2 regions of the Streptomyces sp. AM6-12 genome follow, and region 2 is predicted to be linked to the other one. Evidence: predicted binding sites of a transcription regulator. Region 2 holds the regulator's gene; the other holds the start of a gene.
The links. Region 2 encodes HrcA, which represses chaperone genes, less so after heat shock. Its sites were predicted from a motif close to TTNGCACTCNGNNNNNCNGAGTGCNAA; they were not measured.

Region 1: groES (co-chaperone GroES) is a predicted target of HrcA. The motif match lies at 2,169-2,195, and genes of this name have one in related genera.

The regions. Positions count from the first base shown of each region.
Region 1 covers NZ_JBIQWN010000001.1:2,986,252-2,989,655, forward strand. The annotation lists gene groL (chaperonin GroEL) at 1-1,588, opposite strand, end outside; gene groES (co-chaperone GroES) at 1,714-2,022, opposite strand; gene ACE4Q9_RS13310 (hypothetical protein) at 2,340-2,963, opposite strand; gene ACE4Q9_RS13315 (polysaccharide deacetylase family protein) at 3,097-3,404, opposite strand, start outside.
Region 2 covers NZ_JBIQWN010000001.1:4,940,223-4,943,626, forward strand. The annotation lists gene ACE4Q9_RS22390 (DUF3097 domain-containing protein) at 1-586, opposite strand, end outside; gene ACE4Q9_RS22395 (MBL fold metallo-hydrolase) at 655-1,377, opposite strand; gene hrcA (heat-inducible transcriptional repressor HrcA) at 1,551-2,567, shown strand; gene dnaJ (molecular chaperone DnaJ) at 2,568-3,404, shown strand, end outside.

The DNA.
Region 1 (3,404 bases), 2.0 Mb from region 2:
CCGGCTCCTCTTCCTTCTTCTCGACGACCAAGGTCTCGGTCGTGAGCAGCAGGGAGGCGATGGAGGCGGCGTTCTCCAGGGCGGAGCGGGTCACCTTGACCGGGTCGATGACGCCGGCCTTGATCAGGTCGCCGTACTCGCCGGTGGCGGCGTTGTAGCCCTGACCCTTGTCCAGGTCCTTGACCTTGGAGACGATGACGTAGCCCTCCTGGCCGGCGTTCTCGCCGATCCAGCGCAGCGGCTCGACGACCGCGTTGCGGACCACGGCGACACCGGTGGCCTCGTCGCCGGTCTTGTCGAGGTTGCCCTCGAGGACCTTGGAGGCGTGCACCAGGGCGGAGCCACCACCGGAGACGATGCCCTCCTCGACCGCGGCGCGGGTCGCGGAGATGGCGTCCTCCAGACGGTGCTTCTTCTCCTTCAGCTCCACCTCGGTGGCGGCGCCGACCTTGATCACGCACACGCCGCCGGCCAGCTTCGCGAGGCGCTCCTGGAGCTTCTCGCGGTCCCAGTCGGAGTCGGTGTTCTCGATCTCGGCCTTGATCTGCGCGACGCGGCCGTTCAGGTCCTCGGCCTTGCCGGCACCCTCGACGATCGTGGTGTCGTCCTTGGTGACGGTGACGCGGCGGGCGGAGCCCAGCACCTCGAGACCGACCTGGTCGATCTTGAGGCCGACCTCCTCGGAGATGACGGTGGCGCCGGTGAGGACGGCCATGTCCTGGAGCATCGCCTTGCGGCGGTCGCCGAAGCCGGGGGCCTTCACCGCGACGGCGTTGAAGGTGCCGCGGATCTTGTTGACGACCAGGGTCGACAGGGCCTCGCCCTCGACGTCCTCGGCGATGATCAGCAGCGGCTTGGAGGAGCCGGCCTGGATGACCTTCTCCAGCAGCGGCAGCAGGTCCGCGATGGCGGAGATCTTGCCCTGGTTGATCAGGATGTACGGGTCGTCGAGGACGGCCTCCATACGCTCCTGGTCGGTCACGAAGTACGGCGACAGGTAGCCCTTGTCGAAGGCCATGCCCTCGGTGAAGTCCAGCTCCAGACCGAAGGTGTTGGACTCCTCGACGGTGATGACACCGTCCTTGCCGACCTTGTCCATGGCCTCGGCGATCAGCTCGCCGACCTGCTGGTCCTGGGCGGACAGCGCGGCGACGGCGGCGATGTCGGACTTCTCGTCGATCGGGCGGGCCGTGGCGAGCAGATCGTCGGAGACGGCCTTGACGGCGGCGTCGATGCCCTTCTTCAGGGCGGCCGGGGAGGCACCGGCGGCGACGTTCTTCAGGCCCTCGCGCACCAGCGCCTGAGCGAGCACGGTGGCGGTGGTGGTGCCGTCACCAGCGATGTCGTTGGTCTTGGTCGCCACCTCCTTCACCAGCTGCGCGCCGAGGTTCTCGTACGGGTCCTCGATCTCGACCTCGCGGGCGATGGTGACGCCGTCATTGGTGATGGTGGGGGCGCCGAACTTCTTGTCGATGACGACGTTGCGACCCTTGGGGCCGATCGTCACCTTCACCGTGTCGGCCAGCTTGTTGACGCCGCGCTCGAGGGCGCGACGGGCGTCCTCGTCGAACTTCAGGATCTTCGCCATGACAGCGGGAGCCCTCTCGAAATCTGTGGGTGAAAAAAGACGAACTGCGCCCCGGGCGCCCGGCTTCGTTATCGGTTGCGGGGGGCCAGGGGCGCAGTTCAGAGCAAAGGTTCGCTCGGGGTGAATTACTTCTCGATGATCGCGAGCACGTCGCGAGCCGAGAGGACGAGGTACTCGTCGCCGTTGTACTTCACCTCGGTGCCGCCGTACTTGCTGTACAGGACGACGTCGCCGACCTTGACGTCGAGCGGCAGGCGCTCGCCGTTCTCGAAGCGACCCGGACCGACGGCGAGGACGGCGCCCTCCTGGGGCTTCTCCTTCGCGGTGTCCGGGATGACCAGGCCAGAGGCCGTGGTCTGCTCGGCGTCCAGCGGCTGGACCACGATGCGGTCCTCGAGCGGCTTGATGGCAACCTTGGAGCTGGCGGTCGTCACGATCCGACCTCCCCCTTCGGAGATCTCACGGGGTTAACTGTCTGAGGTGGCGACCAGGTCGATCCGTCGTCGCGGGTGCCGGACCTGCCCGTCGCGTTGTTGGCACTCTCCAGTGGGGAGTGCCAGACCCGAGACTATGGCGGGGATTAGCACTCGGTCAAGCGGAGTGCCAATGCCGTGCGGCGCGTCGGCCGAAATCGGGGGTGCGGCGGCGTTCGGAGGCGGGTCGGTGGCGGTGGTGCCGCTCCCTGGGGCCGCGCCCCAGAGCCCCATCGGCCTGCGACCCCCGGCCTCAAGCGCCGGACGGGCCGACGTGGCTACAGGTAGTCCTCAAGGCGGGCCGGCGTCAGGTTTCGGCGGCGGATGGTGGCCAAGAGGCCGGCCGTGGGGGCGCCGGGGGTCAGCCGGATGATGTCGCCGCGGCGGAGGTGGTGCGGGCCCCGCGGGTAGGTGAGGCCCGCCGGGGTGAGGGTGACGCGCCACAGGACGACGGCGGTGGCGCCGCAGTCGGCGGCCGCGCGCAGGGTCGTGCGGTCGTACGCGCCTCGCGGCGGGCGCAGGAGCCGGGCGCGGTGGGCGCAGAGCGTGGCGCGCTGGGTGGCGTACGGCGCTCCCGCCAGGGTTCCGCGCGCCGGGGTGAACCGGCTCACCGGGACGCGCGGTTCGCGCGGCACGGCGGTGGAGCGGGGGTCGCGGTCGTCGGCGTCGTAGGTGAGGAAGACGACCCGGTCGCGGGTGCGGACGTGGTCCACGACCGGGGGCAGGGCACGGCCGGACGGGGGCGCCGCGAGGGGGCGTCCGTGCGGGCGCACTCCCTCCGCCGCCTTCTCGCCGAGGCGTTCGAGGGGTACGACGGGCTGGGCGCACCCGGCGAGGACCAGGGCCAGGGCCATCACCCCGGCCACCAGCAGGACGGGCCGCCGCGACGCCCCGTGTCTCACCGGTGTCCTCCGCGCCCCGCGTCCCGCCTTCACCAGCCCGGCCATCCGCCTCGCACCACCTTCCGGCCGTACACCTCACCACCGGCCAGCCGGCCGTCTCACCGACTGCCCCGCCGCGGACCCCGAGGTCCGTTCACAGGTAGTCCTCCAGCCGGGCCACCGCGTAGCCCTCGCGGGTCACCTTGTTCAGGAAGCGGCGCATGTCGTCGACCATCGTGCCGTCCCAGTCGCTGCGGCCCCGGAAATGGGTGAGGACGATGTCGCCGCGGCGCAGCTGCTGGTCGTCCTCGCGGAACTCCCAGTGGTCGACGTACACCTCCTCGTTCCAGATCGGGGCGTACTTGATGCCGCAGGACTTGGCGGCGACCAGGGTGTCCTGGTTGTAGTTGCCGTAGGGCGGGCGCAGGACGGTCGGGCGTCTGCCGAACTGCTTCTGCATGA
Region 2 (3,404 bases):
GGGCGATACGGAATTCCTTCGTGCCCGGCACCAGGTGGTCCACGAGGACGCCGAGGCGGGCGTCCGGACCGGGGGCGAAGTCGGCGACGATCGCGGGGAGGTCGTCCACACCCTCCAGGTACTCCACGACCACGCCCTCGATGCGCAGGTCGTCGCCCCAGACCTTCTCGACCAGCTCGGCGTCGTGCCGGCCCTCGACGTAGATGCGCCCGGCGCGGGCCACCCGGGCGCGGGCGCCGGGGACGGCGACGGAACCGGAGGCGGTGCGGGCGGGGCGCGCCGGGCCGGCGAAGGGTCGTACGAGCGTCACCACCCGGCCCTCCAGCAGGAAGCCGCGCGGCTCCAGCGGGAACACCCGGTGCTTGCCGAAGCGGTCCTCCAGCGTCACCGTGCCCGCCTCGCAGCGGATCACCGCCCCGCAGAACCCGGTACCGGGCTCCTCCACGACCAGCCCCGGCTCGGCGGGCACCTCCGGCACCGGCTGGGACTTCTTCCAGGGAGGGGTCAGGTCGGCGGAGTACCGGCGGGAGCGCGGGCCCGAAGGGCCCCCGTTGGAAGGGCGGTGGTGGGAGACGGGTGGGCGCATTCGGATGACGATAGGAGAAGCCGCGGGCGCGCGCTCACGACACGCCGGTAAGGCCGCGCGCGTGCGGCTCAGTTCACGCCGAACCGCGCGGCCAGCGCGTCCCGTTGGCGTCGTACGAACGCCGCGTCGACCACCGCCCCGTGACCGGGCACGTACAGCGCGTCCTCGCCGCCCAGCGCCAGCAGCCGGTCCAGCGCGTCCGGCCAGCGCGAGGGTACGGCGTCCGGGCCCGCCTGGGGCTCCCCGGACTCCTCCACCAGGTCCCCGCAGAACACCACCTCCGGCTCGCCCGGCACCAGAACCACCAGGTCATGAGCGGTATGGCCGGGGCCCACATTGGCCAGCAGCGCCTGGCGGCCACCGCCCAGCTCCAGGGTCCGCTCCCCGGAGACCAGGTGCCGCGGCGGCACCAGCGCCAGCGCCGCCTCCTCGGCCTCGTCCGCGGGCAGCCCGTGGCGGACCGCGTCGTACCGCAGCTCGTCCCGCCCGCGGCGGACCACCCCGTCCGCCCCCACCGCCGCGTACACCTCGGCCCCCGCGAACGCCGGAGTCCCGAAGACATGGTCGAAATGGACATGGGTCAGCGCGAGATGGGTCACACGTCCACCGGCGAGCACCTCGGCCGCGGACCGCAGCCGCGCCCCCTCCGCCAGGCTCGACCCGGCGTCCACCATCAGCGCCGTGTCCGCGCCCAGGACCAGCCCCGCCGTGCAGTCCCAGCCCGGCAGCCGGCACCGCCCCACCCCGGCGGTCAACCGCTCCCAGCCACCCTCTTCCCAAGTCACCGTCATACCGCGACGCTAGCCGCAGGAGCGGTCGCACGGGCACCGACCTTGCCCGGTGCGTACCCCACGGCCGTACACTGGGCCGGGGAACGCTGGCACTCGCATGCGAAGAGTGCCAAGACGGACACAAGAGGGACAGCCTCGCAAGTGAGGGGACGACGTGCTGGAGGTGCGCGCGAATGCTGAGTGAACGCAGGCTTCAGGTACTGCGCGCCATCGTCCAGGACTATGTCGGCACCGAGGAGCCCGTCGGGTCCAAGGCCCTGACCGAGCGGCACAACCTCGGTGTGTCCCCGGCGACCGTGCGCAATGACATGTCGGCCCTGGAGGACGAGGGGTACATCGCGCAGCCGCACACCAGCGCGGGGCGCATCCCCACCGACAAGGGCTACCGGCTGTTCGTCGACAAGCTCGCGGGCGTCAAGCCGATGACCGCGCCCGAGCGCCGCGCGATCCAGAACTTCCTCGACGGCGCCGTCGATCTCGACGACGTCGTGGCGCGTACGGTGCGGCTGCTCGCGCAGCTGACCCGGCAGGTCGCCGTCGTGCAGTACCCGTCCCTGACCCGGTCCACCGTGCGGCACGTGGAGCTGCTGGCGCTCGCCCCGGCGCGCGTGATGCTGGTGCTGATCACGGACACCGGCCGGGTCGAGCAGCGGATGGTCGACTGCCCGGCGCCGTTCGGCGAGGCGTCCCTCGCGGACCTGCGCGCGCGGCTCAACAGCCGGGTCGCCGGCCGCCGGTTCGCGGACGTGCCGAAGCTGGTCGAGGACCTGCCGGACGCCTTCGAACACGAGGATCGCGGTACGGTCTCCACGGTGCTCTCCACCCTTCTGGAGACACTGGTCGAGGAGAACGAGGAGCGGCTGATGATCGGCGGCACCGCCAATCTCACCCGCTTCGGACATGATTTCCCCCTCACGATCCGGCCCGTCCTGGAGGCCCTGGAGGAGCAGGTCGTGCTCCTCAAGCTCCTCGGCGAGGCGAAGGATCCGGGCATGACCGTGCGCATCGGGCACGAGATCGCCCACGAAGGACTCAACTCAACCTCCGTGGTGTCGGTGGGCTACGGTTCGGGCGGCGAGGCGGTTGCCAAGCTCGGCGTGGTCGGACCGACCCGCATGGACTATCCGGGAACGATGGGAGCGGTACGCGCAGTGGCACGGTACGTCGGACAGATCCTGGCGGAGTCGTAAGTGGCCACGGACTACTACGCCGTTCTCGGCGTGCGCCGCGACGCGTCGCAGGATGAGATCAAGAAGGCGTTCCGTCGGCTCGCGCGCGAGCTGCACCCGGACGTCAACCCCGATCCGAAGACCCAGGAGCGGTTCAAGGAGATCAACGCCGCTTACGAGGTGCTGTCGGACCCGCAGAAGAAGCAGGTCTACGACCTCGGCGGCGACCCCCTCTCGCAGTCCGGCGGCGCCGGCGCGGGCGGCTTCGGGGCCGGTGGCTTCGGCAACTTCTCCGACATCATGGACGCGTTCTTCGGCACGGCGTCGCAGCGCGGACCGCGCTCGCGCACCCGGCGCGGCCAGGACGCGATGATCCGGATCGAGGTCGAGCTGGACGAGGCGGCCTTCGGGACGACCAAGGACATCCAGGTCGACACCGCGGTCGTCTGCAACACCTGCAACGGCGAGGGCGCGGCTCCGGGCACGTCGGCGCAGACCTGCGACATGTGCCGCGGCCGCGGTGAGGTCTCGCAGGTCACCCGGTCCTTCCTGGGCCAGGTCATGACCTCGCGGCCGTGCCCCCAGTGCCAGGGCTTCGGGACCGTGGTGCCCACGCCGTGCCCGGAGTGCGCCGGTGACGGGCGGGTCCGCTCGCGGCGCACGCTGACCGTGAAGATCCCGGCCGGTGTCGACAACGGCACCCGGATCCAGCTCGCCGGCGAGGGCGAGGTCGGCCCCGGCGGCGGTCCGGCCGGTGACCTGTACGTGGAGATCCACGAGCTGCCGCACCCGCGCTTCCAGCGCCGCGGCGACGATCTGCACTGCACGGTGACGATCCCGATGACCGCGGCCGCCCTC